Regions from separate parts of the Streptomyces zaehneri genome, predicted to be linked through region 3. Evidence: predicted binding sites of a transcription regulator. Region 3 holds the regulator's gene; each other region holds the start of a gene.
The links. Region 3 encodes HrcA, which represses chaperone genes, less so after heat shock. Its sites were predicted from a motif close to TTNGCACTCNGNNNNNCNGAGTGCNAA; they were not measured.
Positions count from the first base shown of each region.

Region 1: groES (co-chaperone GroES) is a predicted target of HrcA. The motif match lies at 2,546-2,572, and genes of this name have one in related genera.
Region 2: groL (chaperonin GroEL) is a predicted target of HrcA. The motif match lies at 1,881-1,907, and genes of this name have one in related genera.

Region 1 covers NZ_JASTTJ010000027.1:76,950-82,149, reverse strand. Annotated here, with positions in the region: gene QQM72_RS34160 (class I SAM-dependent methyltransferase) at 1-361, opposite strand, end outside; gene QQM72_RS34155 (polysaccharide deacetylase family protein) at 503-1,492, shown strand; gene QQM72_RS34150 (polysaccharide deacetylase family protein) at 1,489-2,313, shown strand; gene groES (co-chaperone GroES) at 2,718-3,026, shown strand; gene groL (chaperonin GroEL) at 3,138-4,763, shown strand.
Region 2 covers NZ_JASTTJ010000020.1:38,694-43,893, forward strand. Annotated here, with positions in the region: gene groL (chaperonin GroEL) at 97-1,719, opposite strand; gene QQM72_RS28620 (cold-shock protein) at 2,088-2,294, opposite strand; gene QQM72_RS28625 (ubiquitin-like small modifier protein 1) at 2,748-3,023, opposite strand; gene thrC (threonine synthase) at 3,143-4,441, opposite strand; SAM riboswitch class I at 4,460-4,625, opposite strand; gene QQM72_RS28635 (glucosyl-3-phosphoglycerate synthase) at 4,795-5,200, shown strand, end outside.
Region 3 covers NZ_JASTTJ010000008.1:106,800-111,999, forward strand. Annotated here, with positions in the region: gene QQM72_RS15620 (DUF3097 domain-containing protein) at 285-1,088, opposite strand; gene QQM72_RS15625 (MBL fold metallo-hydrolase) at 1,131-1,847, opposite strand; gene hrcA (heat-inducible transcriptional repressor HrcA) at 2,007-3,023, shown strand; gene dnaJ (molecular chaperone DnaJ) at 3,024-4,160, shown strand; gene QQM72_RS15640 (nitronate monooxygenase) at 4,362-5,200, shown strand, end outside.

The sequences.
Region 1 (5,200 bases), on a different contig from region 3:
GCACCCGGATCCCGGCCCGGGCGAGCGCGATCGCGTCGCCGCCGATCCCGCAGCACAGGTCGGCGACCGACGTCACGCCCTGTGCCCTCATCCGCTCGGCCCGGTATCCGGCGACACTCGCCCGCGTCGACTGCTCCACCCCGTTGGGTGTGAAGAACATCCGCTCCGCGTCCTCGGCCCCGAACTTCGCCGCCGCCCGCTGTCGCAGCCGGGCCTGGCCGAGCGCCGCGGACACCAGTCCGGCCGGGTGCTCGCGGCGCAGCCGGGTGGCGACGGCGAGTTCGTCGGCGGGAGCGGTGCCACGCACCAGGTCGAGGAGGGCACGGCCCTCGGCGGTGAGGAGGGGAGCGAGGTCGTTCACCACCTCATTGTCGACCAGCGGCCCGTGGCGCCGGTCACCGCCCGCCGCTGCCGGTCCCTTTGGGCCAGTCGGTGGACGGCGTGTCCTCGGCGGCGGTGTCGGACGGGGTTGCGGGGGCGCTGACTGCGAGGATCCGGCGCCATGGGACCTGTCGTACAAAACGATGAAAAGCGCGGCTGTTCTCGGGTACCGCGCCGACGCGGGCCGGTCCGTCGGCGCACGGGCGTCCGGAGCCTGATCGCCGTCCTCGCCCTGGCCACCATCGCCTCGGGCTGCGCGGGAGACGGCGAGGCCCCCGGCCGCGCGGCCCGCCCCGCGCCGGGGCAGCAGCCCCGGAAGGCGGGGCCGCCCCCCGCCGCGCCACCCGCCCGCGCCCTGCACTCGTACGCCTCCAGGCTCCGCGCCGCACACCGGGCCCGGGTCGCCGCGGCGAAGCGCTGGGGCCTGAGGCAGGTCCCGTTGACACCCCCGCCGCCGCCCGCCGACAAGCCGGAGATCACCACCCGCAAGGGCTTCGAGGTCGACGATCACGAGGAACTCGGCCTCCCCCCGGTCTTCACCACGATCCCGACCAGGGACCGGATCGTCTTCCTCACCATCGACGACGGCGCCGAGAAGGACCCGGCGTTCCTGCGCATGATGAGCGAGCTGAAGATCCCGTACACCGCCTTCCTCAGCGACTACCTGGTCAAGGACGACTACGGCTACTTCAAGAGGATGCAGGACCGGGGCGTGGGACTGAACAACCACACCCTGCACCACCCCTACCTGCCCGCCCTCTCCTACGCCCGCCAGAAGCGCGAGATCTGCGGCATGCAGGACGTGATCGAGAAGCGCTACGGCAAGCGCCCCACCCTCTTCCGGCCGCCCTTCGGCAACTACGACCAGGACAGCCTGCGCGCCGCGAAGACCTGCGGCGTGCGCTACGCCCCGCTCTGGGCCGAGGAGGTCTTCGTCGACCACTGGGAGTACCGCGAGTGGGACCAGGACCTCCACCCCGGCGACATCGTCCTGAGTCACTTCCGCGGCCGCGGCGACTGGAAGGGCACGATGCCCGACATGGTCCGCCGGTTCCTGAACAAGGTCACGGCGAAGGGATACGCGGTGGCACGGCTGGAGGACTACCTGTGAGGACGCGGGGGCTGCCGGCCGTACTGCTGATCCTGACGACCCTCACGACACTGGCGACCCTGGCGGGCTGCGCCCAGTCCGTCGACCCGATCGAACGGCTCGGCAAGAAGGCCGCCGCCCGGGTCCGCCCGCACGGCCCGGCCGGGCGGGACGCGTACCGCCACTGGGGTCTGACGGCCCCACTGGCCCCCGCGCCGCGCCACCCCGCCCGCTCCCTGGCGGGCAGCCCGGGAGCGGCCTTCCCGCCGGTCGTCGACCACGTCCCGACCACCGACAGGGTCGTCTTCCTCACCTACGACGACGGCGCCGAGCGCGACCCCCGTTTCGTCGACATGGTCCGCGAACTGCGTCTGCCGGTGAGCATGTTCCTCACGGACAGCGTGGTGGGCCCGGGCTACGCCCACTTCGCGCGCCTGCGGTCCGTCGGCGCGAACATCCAGAACCACACCCTGGACCACCCGGCCCTGCGCGGCCTGCCCTACGCCGGCCAGCGCGCCGAGATCTGCGGCCAGCAGGACAAGCTCCGCGCCCGCTTCGGCCTGCGCCCCCGCCTCCTCCGTCCGCCCTACGGCGCCTACGACACCACCACCCGACGCGCCGCCGCCGACTGCGGCATCGCGGCCGTCGTCCTGTGGCGCGCCTCGATGGGCCCCATCGGCCTCACCTACACGCACGGCCCGCACCGCCTCCACCCCGGCGACATCATCGCCGTGGCCCCGGACGAGTCGACGGGCCCGGGCCTGAGGGAACGGACAACACGCCTGCTGCGACGGGTGCAGGAGCAGGGCCTGACGGTGGGCCGCTTGGAGGACTACGTCTGAGAGTTCTTCCCGGCCTCGGGCAGGTGCCCGCCCTTCGGCCCGTCCGGCGGGGGTCTGCCCTTCAGCACCGACCGCGTGACTGTCCCAGCCCGTCCGGCGATTGAGGACGAGGCACCCCCAGGGCCCGAGCGGGGGCCCGGGGGCGGCAGCCCCCGGTACGGGACTCACGCGGGCGCACGACGGCGAAAGGGCCACTCGCCCCAGCTGAAATCCGGCCGACGCGCCGCCGTCATTGGCACTCCGCTTGACCGAGTGCTAATCGCGGTCATAGTCTCAGTTCTGGCACTCCCCCCTGGAGAGTGCCAACACGCGACGGGCAGGTCCGGCACCCGCGACGACGGATCCACCTGGTCGCCACCTCAGACAGTTAGCCCCGTGAGATCTCCGAAGGGGGAGGTCGGATCGTGACGACCACCAGCTCCAAGGTTGCCATCAAGCCGCTCGAGGACCGCATTGTGGTCCAGCCGCTCGACGCCGAGCAGACCACGGCCTCTGGCCTGGTCATCCCGGACACCGCGAAGGAGAAGCCCCAGGAGGGTGCTGTCCTCGCGGTGGGCCCGGGTCGCTTCGAGAACGGCGAGCGCCTGCCGCTCGACGTCAAGGTCGGCGACGTAGTCCTGTACAGCAAGTACGGCGGCACCGAGGTGAAGTACAACGGCGAGGAGTACCTCGTCCTCTCGGCTCGCGACGTGCTCGCGATCATCGAGAAGTAATTCACCCAGTTTTGCAGTGAACTGCGCTCCTGGCCCCGCGACTTTGTGAAGCCGGGTGCTGGGGGCGCAGTTCGTTTCTCCCACGTTTTCCGAGAGGGCTGAACCGCTCCCATGGCGAAGATCCTGAAGTTCGACGAGGACGCCCGTCGCGCCCTCGAGCGCGGCGTCAACAAGCTTGCCGACACGGTCAAGGTGACGATCGGCCCCAAGGGCCGCAACGTCGTCATCGACAAGAAGTTCGGCGCCCCCACCATCACCAACGACGGTGTCACGATCGCCCGCGAGGTCGAGCTCGACGACCCGTACGAGAACCTCGGCGCCCAGCTGGTGAAGGAGGTGGCGACCAAGACCAACGACATCGCGGGTGACGGTACGACCACCGCCACCGTGCTCGCCCAGGCGCTCGTACGCGAGGGTCTGAAGAACGTTGCCGCGGGTGCCTCCCCGGCCGCCCTGAAGAAGGGCATCGACGCCGCCGTCAAGGCCATCTCCGACGATCTGCTGGCCACCGCCCGCCCGATCGACGAGAAGTCCGACATCGCCGCCGTCGCCGCGCTGTCCGCCCAGGACCAGCAGGTCGGCGAGCTCATCGCCGAGGCGATGGACAAGGTCGGCAAGGACGGTGTCATCACCGTCGAGGAGTCCAACACCTTCGGTCTGGAACTGGACTTCACCGAGGGCATGGCCTTCGACAAGGGCTACCTGTCGCCGTACTTCGTGACGGACCAGGAGCGCATGGAGGCCGTCCTCGAGGACCCCTACATCCTCATCAACCAGGGCAAGATCTCCTCCATCGCCGATCTGCTGCCGCTGCTGGAGAAGGTCATCCAGACCAACTCCTCCCGCCCGCTGCTGATCATCGCCGAGGACCTCGAGGGCGAGGCCCTGTCGACCCTGGTCGTGAACAAGATCCGCGGCACCTTCAACGCGGTCGCCGTGAAGGCCCCCGGCTTCGGTGACCGTCGCAAGGCGATGCTGCAGGACCTCGCGGTCCTCACCGGCGCCACCGTCATCTCCGAGGAGGTCGGCCTCAAGCTCGACCAGGTCGGCGTCGACGTGCTCGGCTCCGCCCGCCGCGTCACCGTCACCAAGGACGACACCACGGTCGTCGACGGTGCCGGCGACTCCGCCGAGGTCCAGGGCCGCGTCGGCCAGATCAAGGCCGAGATCGAGAACACCGACTCCGACTGGGACCGCGAGAAGCTCCAGGAGCGCCTCGCGAAGCTGGCCGGCGGCGTGTGCGTGATCAAGGTCGGCGCCGCCACCGAGGTGGAGCTGAAGGAGAAGAAGCACCGCCTCGAGGACGCCATCTCCGCGACCCGCGCCGCGGTCGAGGAGGGCATCGTCTCCGGCGGTGGCTCCGCGCTCGTCCACGCCGCCAAGGTGCTCGAGGGCGGCCTCGGCAAGACCGGCGACGAGGCGACCGGTGTCGCCGTCGTCCGCCGCGCCGTCGTCGAGCCGCTGCGCTGGATCGCCGAGAACGCCGGCCTCGAGGGCTACGTCATCACCTCCAAGGTCGCCGAGCTCGACAAGGGCCAGGGCTTCAACGCCGCGACCGGCGAGTACGGCGACCTGGTCAAGGCCGGCGTCATCGACCCGGTCAAGGTCACCCGCTCCGCCCTGGAGAACGCCGCCTCCATCGCCTCCCTCCTCCTGACGACCGAGACCCTGGTCGTCGAGAAGAAGGAAGAGGAAGAGCCGGCCGCCGCGGGCCACTCACACGGCCACTCCCACTGACGTAGCGCGTCGGTACCCACGGCAGTACCGAGGCCCGGCACCCCCGCAGACAAGGGGTGCCGGGCCTCGGCGCGTTCCGGTGGAAGCGCGGGTGTCGGGTGTGCGGGGCTGCCGCGCTGACCTCTCGGGGGAGGTAGCGCGGGCAGTACGACGGGCGATGGACGGGGGTGCCGTCGTTGGGCCGGGCGCGCGGGACGTGGGTCGGCGGTGGGCGGACGCCCTGCGGCGAGTCGGCGAGCGGTGAGCCGCATCAACTTGTCGTGCATGTCGACGGGTTGTCCCTGAAGTACGCGTCATGCGCACAGGCCCACGGCCCACCGCCCGATCCTGTCGGCCCCTCACCTGGGCCCTACGGAAGGATCTGCATCCCGGAGCGGAACACCTCAGGAGCTTCACCGTCACCGCCGTCCTGCGGGACAGCCGAGGGCGGGTCCACC
Region 2 (5,200 bases), on a different contig from region 3:
CTTGAGCGCACCCCGAGAACGCCCGAAGGCGGCACCCCCCGTTTCCGGGAAGTACCGCCCTCGGCCTGTAGGACAGGCGATCAACCGTGAGGTCGATCAGAAGTCCATGTCACCGCCCGGCATGCCGCCGCCGGCGGGCGCGGCGGCCTTCTCCGGCTTGTCGGCGATGACGGCCTCGGTGGTGAGGAACAGCGCGGCGATGGAGGCGGCGTTCTGCAGGGCAGAGCGCGTGACCTTCGCCGGGTCGATGATGCCTTCGGCGATCATGTCGACGTAGTCACCGGTCGCGGCGTTCAGGCCGTGACCGATGGGCAGGTTGCGGACCTTCTCGACGACGACGCCACCCTCGAGACCACCGTTGACGGCGATCTGCTTCAGCGGGGCCTCGAGCGCGATGCGCACGGCGTTCGCGCCGGTCGCCTCGTCACCCTCGAGGTCCAGCTTCTCGAAGACGGAGGACGCCTGGATGAGGGCCACGCCACCACCGGCGACGATGCCCTCCTCGACGGCGGCCTTCGCGTTGCGGACGGCGTCCTCGATGCGGTGCTTGCGCTCCTTGAGCTCCACCTCGGTGGCGGCGCCGGCCTTGATGACCGCGACACCGCCGGCGAGCTTCGCCAGGCGCTCCTGCAGCTTCTCGCGGTCGTAGTCCGAGTCGCTGTTCTCGATCTCGGCGCGGATCTGGTTGACCCGGCCGGCGACCTGGTCCGAGGAGCCGGCACCGTCGACGATGGTGGTCTCGTCCTTGGTGATGACGACCTTGCGGGCCTTGCCGAGCAGGTCGATGGTCGTGTTCTCGAGCTTGAGACCGACCTCCTCGGAGATGACCTCGCCACCGGTGAGGATGGCGATGTCGTTCAGCATCGCCTTGCGGCGGTCGCCGAAGCCCGGGGCCTTGACCGCGACGGACTTGAAGGTGCCGCGGATCTTGTTGACGACCAGCGTCGACAGGGCCTCGCCCTCGACGTCCTCGGCGATGATCAGCAGCGGCTTGCCGCCCTGCATGACCTTCTCGAGGAGCGGGAGCAGGTCCTTGACGTTCGCGATCTTGGAGTTCGCGATCAGGATGTACGGGTCGTCGAGGACGGCCTCCATACGCTCCATGTCGGTGGCGAAGTACGCCGAGATGTAGCCCTTGTCGAAGCGCATACCCTCGGTGAGCTCCAGCTCCAGACCGAAGGTCTGGGACTCCTCGACGGTGATGACGCCTTCCTTGCCGACCTTGTCCATCGCCTCGGCGATGAGCTCGCCGATCTGGGTGTCGGCGGCGGAGATGGAGGCCGTGGAAGCGATCTGCTCCTTGGTCTCGACATCCTTGGCCTGCTCGAGCAGGGCACCGGAGACGGCCTCGACGGCCTTCTCGATACCGCGCTTGAGGGCCATCGGGTTGGCGCCGGCGGCTACGTTGCGCAGGCCTTCCTTGACCAGGGCCTGGGCGAGGACGGTCGCGGTGGTCGTACCGTCACCGGCGACGTCGTCCGTCTTCTTGGCGACTTCCTTGACCAGCTCTGCGCCGATCTTCTCGTACGGGTCCTCGAGCTCGATCTCCTTGGCGATGGAAACACCATCGTTGGTGATCGTGGGTGCGCCCCACTTCTTCTCGAGGACGACGTTGCGGCCCTTGGGGCCGAGCGTCACCTTCACGGCGTCCGCGAGCTGGTTCATGCCGCGCTCGAGGCCGCGCCGTGCCTCCTCGTCGAACGCGATGATCTTGGCCATGTGAAGTGGTCCTCCCGGACTGGGGTGGATTGCTCCGGACCGCGCTGGCGCCCGCGACGGACGGCTCGCCGGCCTCGTGGTTCCTTGCCCCACCTGGCCTGCGGGCCTCACCGACCCGGTCCTCGTTGTCACTCTCACCTTCAGAGTGCTAACGCCAATGATTAGCACTCGACCCATGAGAGTGCAAGCGCCTCCGCCGGACCCGTGCCCTTCCGGACACCCCGCACGGACGGCTCGCCGACGCCTCGCGGACGTCCCCGGACAGACCGAGCGGACGTCCCCGGACAGGCCGAAGGGCTCGCCCCCCGTGGGGGTGCGAGCCCTTCGTCAGTTGTACAGAAGAACGACGCTTTCAGTCGGCGCGTGCTTCAGCCGGTCGCGAGCCGGACCATGTCCGCCTGCGGCCCCTTCTGACCCTGCGAGATCTCGAAATCGACCCGCTGACCCTCTTCCAGGGTGCGGTAGCCGTCCATCTGAATCGCGCTGTAGTGGACGAAAACATCCGCACCACCGTCGACCGCGATGAAGCCGTACCCCTTCTCCGCGTTGAACCATTTGACGGTGCCCTGAGCCATGCCTAACTCCCCTATTACTGGCCCTTGCACGGATCCGCACTTCGCGGATCCGGGTCAGACCTCACCCCCCGGTTGGCTTGGGGGCGTGCGCCGGAACGCGTCGACCGCGGCTGAATGTATCTGTCCAACTGCCGTCTGCAACAGGTCAGTCGGACGAGAATTCCGGACGCGCGGGATCCGGAATGTGGCGAGAATTCGCCTGAATTAAGGGCAAGTCGGGCCCTGCATAAGCCACAAAAGCCACGAAAGAGGCGCACACATTGGCTGCTTCTCATCGGGCGCGGGGCAGAAATCAAAGGCTCCGGATCCGGCGATCCGGACCGGGTTCCCCAACTGTACCGCGCTCAACCACACTGAATTGCCCCCTCCGCTTCTATCGCGGAGAGGGCAATTCGATGAACACTCGGTAATCGCTGTTACCGACGGTTACTACCGATGGGTACTGAACTACGGTCAGCCACCTGCGACGGCCGGGATGATCGAGACGCCCGCGCCGTCCGGGGTCGCCGTCTCCAGACCCTGCTCGAAGCGGACGTCGTCGTCGTTCACGTACACGTTGACGAACCGGCGCAGCTTGCCCTGGTCGTCCAGGACCCGGGCGGCGATGCCGGTGTGGTTCTTCTCCAGGTCGGCGATGACCTCACCGAGGGTCGCCCCCTCGGCCTTCACCTCGGCCTGGCCGCCGGTGTAGGTGCGCAGGATGGTGGGGATGCGGACGTTGACGCTCATTCTCTTTCGACCTCCGGTCAGGCGGAGCGCCCAGAAGGGGCGCGGGGCTGTCTGGATCGTGCGGCTGCCGCCGCGTGGGCGCGACCAGCCCCACGGCCCGCAGACGAACGACGGAACTCTCAGCCGAGACCCGCGTCCCGGAACGACTCCAGGTTCGGACGGATGGTCGCGGTCAGCCCGGTGCCGGCCACCGCGTCCAGGGTCTTCAGTCCGTCGCCCGTGTTCAGCACGACGGTGGTGAGCGTCGGGTCGAGAAGACCGCTCTCGATCAGCTTGCGCGTCACGCCCACCGTCACACCGCCGGCGGTCTCCGCGAAGATGCCCTCGGTCCGCGCCAGCAGCTTGATCGCGTCGACGATCTGCTCGTCGTTCACGTCCTCCACCGCGCCGCCGGTGCGCCGCGCGATGTCGAGGACGTACGGACCGTCCGCCGGGTTGCCGATGGCCAGCGACTTGGCGATGGTGTTCGGCTTCTGGGGGCGGACCACGTCGTGCCCGGCCTTGTAGGCCACGGAGACCGGGGAGCAGCCCTCGGCCTGCGCTCCGAAGATCCTGTACGGCCTGTCCTCGACCAGCCCGAGCTTGATCAGCTCCTGGAGACCCTTGTCGATCTTCGTGAGCTGGGAGCCGGAGGCGATCGGCACGACCAGCTGGTCCGGCAGCCGCCAGCCGAGCTGCTCGCAGATCTCGTACGCCAGCGTCTTGGAACCCTCGGCGTAGTACGGCCGCAGGTTGACGTTGACGAAGCCCCAGCCCTCGCCCGCCGAGTCGCCGATGAGTTCGGAGCAGAAGCGGTTGACGTCGTCGTAGTTGCCCTCGATGCCGACGAGCTCGCCGCCGTAGACCGCGGCCATGACGACCTTGCCCTGCTCCAGGTCGTGCGGGATGAACACGCAGGACCGGAAGCCCGCCCGGGCGGCGGCGGCGCCGACGGCGCCGGCCAGGTTGCCCGTGGAGGAGCAGGAGAGAGTGGTGAAGCCGAACGCGCGGGCGGCCTCGATGGCCTGGGCGACGACACGGTCCTTGAAGGAGTGCGTCGGGTTGCCGGAGTCGTCCTTGACGAAGAGCTTGCCGGCGTCGACGCCCAGTTCACGGGCGAGGTTGTCGGCCTGGACGAGCTTGGTCCAGCCGGGGTTGATGTTGGGCTTGTCGGCCACGTCCGCGGGGACGGGCAGCAGCGGCGCGTAGCGCCAGATGTTCGCGGGCCCCGCCTCGATGCGCTTGCGGAGCTCCTCCGTGTCGTAGGAGGAGAAGTCGTAGGCGATCTCGAGCGGGCCGAAACACTCCTCGCAGGCGAAGACCGGGCCGAGGGGCACACGGTGGCCGCACTCGCGGCAGGTCAACGCCGCGGCCGGACCGAGGTCGACAGCAGAGGACGTCGTAGAGTCGGTGGTGCTTGCAACAGTCTGCGCAGCCATGTGAGGCGAGGCCCTTTCTCCTCATCTTCCTCACGACGCATCTCGCCGTGAGACGGATTTGGCACCTTCCCGAGCCGGGAGCCTCGCGAAGCGATCACCACGTGGATCAGTGATCGTTACGAGACCGGCTGGAGGGTTGCCGGGGCTTCATCGGGCCGTATCCCTCTGCCCCTCTGGATGAGCGGTATGAAGTTGTGAACGCGGGCGACCTCGGACATGCGATGGTCATCCGCGTTGTTCAAGACTGTAACCGAAGGCCAGGACAGTTGAGAGAGTCGTCCGAACCGCGAGATGGATCACACGGTCACCTCCCGTGCACCCGGTGTGATCACGACAGTGAGGAGCCGCAGACTGTGCTTCGAGAAACTGAGCGCTGGCTGGCCACCCGCTCCTGGTCCGTGACCGATCGTCCGCTCCACAGGATCCTGGCCGCGAAGCGCGCCACGAACCAGTCGGTGTCCGTCGTCCTGCCCGCGCTGAACGAGGAGGAGACGGTCGGCGACATCGTCGCGGTCATCCGTCACGACCTCATGCACCAGGTCCCGCTCGTCGACGAGATCGTCGTCGTCGACTCGGGATCGACCGACCGTACGTCCGAGGTGGCCGCGGCGGCCGGCGCGCGGGTCGTCCACCGGGACGACATCCTGCCGCGGATACCGGCCGTGCCCGGCAAGGGCGAGGTCCTGTGGCGCTCCCTGCTGGTCACCACCGGGGACATCGTCTGTTTCATCGACGCCGACCTGAGGGAGTTCTCCTCGG
Region 3 (5,200 bases):
GAGCCGGGAGCCGGGAGCCGGGAGCCGGGAGCCGGGAGCCGGGAGCCGGGAGCCGGGAGCCCGGGGCCGGGAGCCCGGAGCCGAAGCCCGAACCGGAAGCCCTGAGCTGAGAGGCCCGAGCCCGGAGAGCCGAGCCCAGGCCCCGAACGCCCGAGCCCAGGCCCCGAACGCCCGAGCCCAGGCCCCGGAGACCCACGGCTCAGGCCCCGGAGACCCACGGCTCAGGGCTCAGGGCTCAGGGCCCAGGGCTCAGGGCTCAGGGCCCAGGGCTGAGGGCCCAGGACTCAGGGCACGGTCACGAAGTCGATCAGTTCCTCGACCCGGCCCAGCAGTTCCGGTTCGAGGTCCTTGTAGGTGTCCACCCGCTTGAGGATCGCCTGCCAGACCGCCCCGGTGTTCTCCGGCCAGCCCAGGGCCCGGCACACGCCCGTCTTCCAGTCCTGGCCGTGCGGCACCCGGGGCCAGGCCTCGATGCCGACGGCCGACGGCTTCACGGCCTCCCAGATGTCGATGTACGGGTGGCCGACGACCAGGGCGTGCTCGCTCGTGACCGACTGCGCGATGCGCCACTCCTTCGTGCCGGGGACGAGGTGGTCCACCAGGACGCCCAGCTTCGCGTCGGGTCCCGGCGCGAACCCGGCGACGATCGCCGGCAGGTCGTCCACGCCCTCCAGGTACTCCACGACCACGCCCTCGACGCGAAGATCGTCGCCCCACACCTTCTCGACCAGCTCGGCGTCGTGCCGGCCCTCGACGTAGATACGGCCGGCGCGGGCCACCCGCGCGCGTGCCCCGGGGACGGCGACCGAACCGGAGGCCGTACGGACGGGACGTACGGGACCGCCGGACGCAGGCCGTACGAGGGTCACGACCTTGCCCTCCAGCAGGAAGCCGCGCGGCTCCAGCGGGAACACCCGGTGCTTGCCGAAGCGGTCCTCCAGGGTCACGGTGCCCGCCTCGCAGCGGATCACCGCCCCGCAGAACCCGGTGCCGGGCTCCTCCACCACCAGCCCGGCCTCCGCCGGGACCTCGGGGACCGGTTTCGGCCGCTTCCAGGGAGGGGTGAGGTCGGCGGAGTACTGGCGCATTCGGATGACGATAGGAGAAGCGCCGGGCCGAGAGACACACGATCAGCGCGACACGCCGAAACGGGCCGCCAGCGCGTCGCGCTGCGCCCGTACGAACGCCGCGTCCACCACCGCCCCGTGACCGGGCACGTACAGCGCGTCCTCGCCGCCGAGTTCGAGGAGGCGGTCGAGGGCGGCGGGCCAGTGGGACGGCACGGCGTCGGGGCCGGCCTGGGGCGCGCCGGACTCCTCGACCAGGTCGCCGCAGAACACCGTCTCGGGGCTGCCGGGGACCAGGACCGCCAGGTCATGGGCGGTGTGACCGGGGCCGACGTTCGCCAGCAGGACCTGCCGGCCGCCGCCCAGATCGAGGGTCCACTCGCCGGAGACGAGGTGCCGGGGCCGGACGAGCGTGTCCGCGGCCCCGGTCGCCGCCGTCTCGTCGAGACCGTTGCGCACCGCGTCCGCCCGCAGCTCCTCGGCCGGCACGGTGTCGACCCCCACCGCCCCGAAGACCTCCGCGCCCGCGAACGCCGCGGCCCCGAACACATGGTCGAAGTGGGGGTGGGTGAGGGCGAGATGAGTCACACGGGAGCCGGTGAGTTCCTCGGCCCACGTCCGCAGCCGCGCACCCTCGGCCAGGCTCGACCCCGCGTCGATCATCAGTACCGCGCCCGCCCCGACGACCAGCCCCGCCGTGCAGTCCCAGCCCGGCAGCCGTACCCGTCCCACCCCGGCCGCGACCCGCTCCCACCCCAGCTCTTCCCAAGTCACCGTCATACCGCGACGCTAGCCCTACGACGCTGCGCCGGGGACCGACCTTGCCCCGGGTGTACCCCACAGCCGTACACTGGGCCGGGGAACGCTGGCACTCGGATGTGAAGAGTGCCAGACGGGGCTCCCAGGGGACTGGGGACGACTGCTGGAGGTGTGCGCGCGATGCTGAGTGAACGCAGGCTCCAGGTCCTGCGCGCCATCGTCCAGGACTACGTCGGCACCGAGGAACCCGTGGGGTCGAAGGCGCTCACCGAGCGGCACAGCCTCGGCGTGTCCCCGGCGACGGTCCGCAACGACATGGCCGCCCTGGAGGACGAGGGGTACATCGCCCAGCCGCACACCAGTGCGGGGCGGATCCCCACGGACAAGGGCTACCGGCTCTTCGTCGACAAGCTGGCCGGCGTCAAGCCGATGACCGGTCCCGAGCGGCGGGCCATCCAGAACTTCCTCGACGGCGCCGTCGACCTCGACGACGTGGTGGCCCGGACCGTACGGCTGCTCGCGCAGCTCACCCGGCAGGTCGCCGTGGTGCAGTACCCGTCGCTGACCCGCTCGACCGTGCGGCACGTGGAGCTTCTCTCGCTCGCGCCCGCACGCCTGATGCTCGTGCTGATCACGGACACCGGGCGGGTCGAGCAGCGGATGGTGGACTGCGCGGCACCTTTCGGGGAGGCCTCGCTGGCGGATCTGCGCGCGCGGCTCAACAGCCGGGTCGCGGGCCGGCGGTTCGCGGACGTGCCGCATCTGGTGGAGGATCTGCCGGACGCGTTCGAGACCGAGGACCGCGGCACGGTCACGACGGTGCTCTCCACCCTGCTGGAGACGCTCGTCGAGGAGAACGAGGAGCGGCTGATGATCGGCGGAACCGCCAATCTCACCCGCTTCGGACATGACTTTCCCCTCACCATCCGACCCGTCCTGGAGGCACTGGAGGAGCAGGTCGTGCTCCTCAAGCTCCTTGGCGAGGCGGGGGATTCGGGCATGACCGTACGCATCGGTCACGAGAACGCCTATGAGGGACTCAACTCCACTTCGGTGGTGTCGGTCGGCTACGGTTCGGGCGGCGAGGCAGTCGCCAAGCTGGGCGTGGTCGGACCGACCCGCATGGATTACCCGGGAACGATGGGAGCGGTACGAGCGGTGGCACGGTACGTCGGACAGATCCTGGCGGAGTCGTAGGTGGCCACGGACTACTACGCCGTTCTCGGCGTGCGCCGCGATGCGTCGCAGGAAGAGATCAAGAAGGCCTTCCGGCGGCTCGCGCGCGAGCTGCACCCGGACGTCAACCCGGACCCGAAGACCCAGGAGCGGTTCAAGGAGATCAACGCCGCCTACGAGGTGTTGTCGGATCCGCAGAAGAAGCAGGTCTACGACCTCGGCGGCGACCCGCTGTCGCAGTCGGGCGGCCAAGGCGCGGGCGGCTTCGGCGCGGGCGGCTTCGGGAACTTCTCGGACATCATGGACGCGTTCTTCGGCACGGCGTCGCAGCGCGGTCCGCGCTCGCGCACCCGGCGCGGCCAGGACGCGATGATCCGGCTGGAGATCGACCTCGAGGAGGCGGCCTTCGGCACCACCAAGGACCTCCAGGTCGACACGGCGATCGTCTGCACGACGTGCAGTGGCGAGGGCGCGGCCCCCGGCACCAGCGCCCAGACGTGTGACATGTGCCGCGGCCGCGGCGAGGTGTCGCAGGTGACACGGTCCTTCCTCGGGCAGGTCATGACCTCGCGGCCGTGTCCGCAGTGCCAGGGCTTCGGCACCGTCGTGCCGACCCCGTGCCCGGAGTGCGCGGGCGACGGACGCGTGCGCTCGCGCCGCACGCTGACGGTGAAGATCCCGGCCGGTGTCGACAACGGCACCCGGATCCAGCTCGCGGGCGAGGGCGAGGTCGGCCCCGGCGGCGGCCCCGCCGGCGACCTGTACGTGGAGATCCACGAGCTGCCGCACGCCCAGTTCCAGCGGCGCGGCGACGACCTGCACTGCACGGTGACCCTGCCGATGACGGCGGCGGCGCTCGGCACCAAGGTGCCGCTGGAGACGCTGGACGGGCTGGAGGAGGTCGACATCCGGCCCGGTACCCAGTCCGGCCAGTCGATCCCCCTGCACGGCCGGGGCGTCACGCATCTGCGGGGCGGGGGGCGTGGTGACCTCATCGTGCATGTCGAGGTGCAGACGCCGAGCAAGCTCGACCCCGAGCAGGAGCGGGTGCTGCGGGAGCTGGCCAAGCTGCGTGGCGAGGAGCGGCCCACCGGGCAGTTCCAGCCCGGGCAGCAGGGGCTGTTCTCCCGGCTGAAGGACGCGTTCAACGGGCGGTGACGGTGGGTGTGCGGGGGGCTTTCCCGCCCCCGCCGCCTCTTCCCTTCCCCGTCCCCCGGGGTTGCGCCCCAGACCCCGTATCGGCCCGGAACGGGCCTCGTCGTCGATCGGCGGACGGGCTGGATCTGCCGGCACGTGACAGCACGTGTCAATGGGAAGGGTCGATTCGGACTTGTTCGGAGGACGTGACAACATGCCGTCATGTCCTCCGCACTGACCGATCTCTTCCCGTATCCGATCGTGCAGGCCCCCATGGCGGGCGGTGTCTCCCTCCCGCGGCTCGCGGCCGCCGTGTCCGAGGCCGGCGGGCTCGGGTTCCTGGCCGCCGGGTACAAGACGGCCGACGGCGTGTACCAGGAGATCAAGCAGTTGCGGAGCCTCACCGCCCGCCCCTTCGGCGTGAACCTCTTCATGCCGCAGCCCGAGTATGCGGAGACGGGCGCGGTCGAGGTCTACGCCCACCAGCTGGCCGGTGAGGCCGCCTGGTACGAGACCGAGCTGGGCGACCCGGAGAGCGGCCGCGACGACGGCTACGACGCCAAGCTCGCGGTGCTGCTGGACAACCCGGTGGCGGTGGTCTCGTTCCACTTCGGCGTCCCGAGTACCGAGGTGCTGGAGTCGCTGCGGCGCGCGGGAACGTTCACCCTGGTCACGGCGACCACCGCCGCGGAGGCCCGCGCGGTGGAGCGGGCCGGCGCGGACGCGGTGATCGTGCAGGGTGTGGAGGCCGGCGGCCACCAGGGCACCCACAAGGACAACCCGGAGAACGACCGCTCCGGCATCGGGCTGCTCGCGCTGATCGCCCAGGTCCGCGAGTCCGTGAACCTGCCGATCGTCGCCGCGGGCGGGCTCATGCGCGGCAGCCAGATCGCCGCGGCCCTCGCGGCCGGTGCCGACGCGGCCCAGCTGGGGACCGCGTTCCTCGTCACGCCCGAGTCCGGCGCGCACGCCGTGCACAAGCAGGCGCTGACCAACCCCCTCTTCGTACGCACCGAGCTGACCCGCGCCTTCTCCGGCCGCCCGGCCCGCGGCCTGGTCAA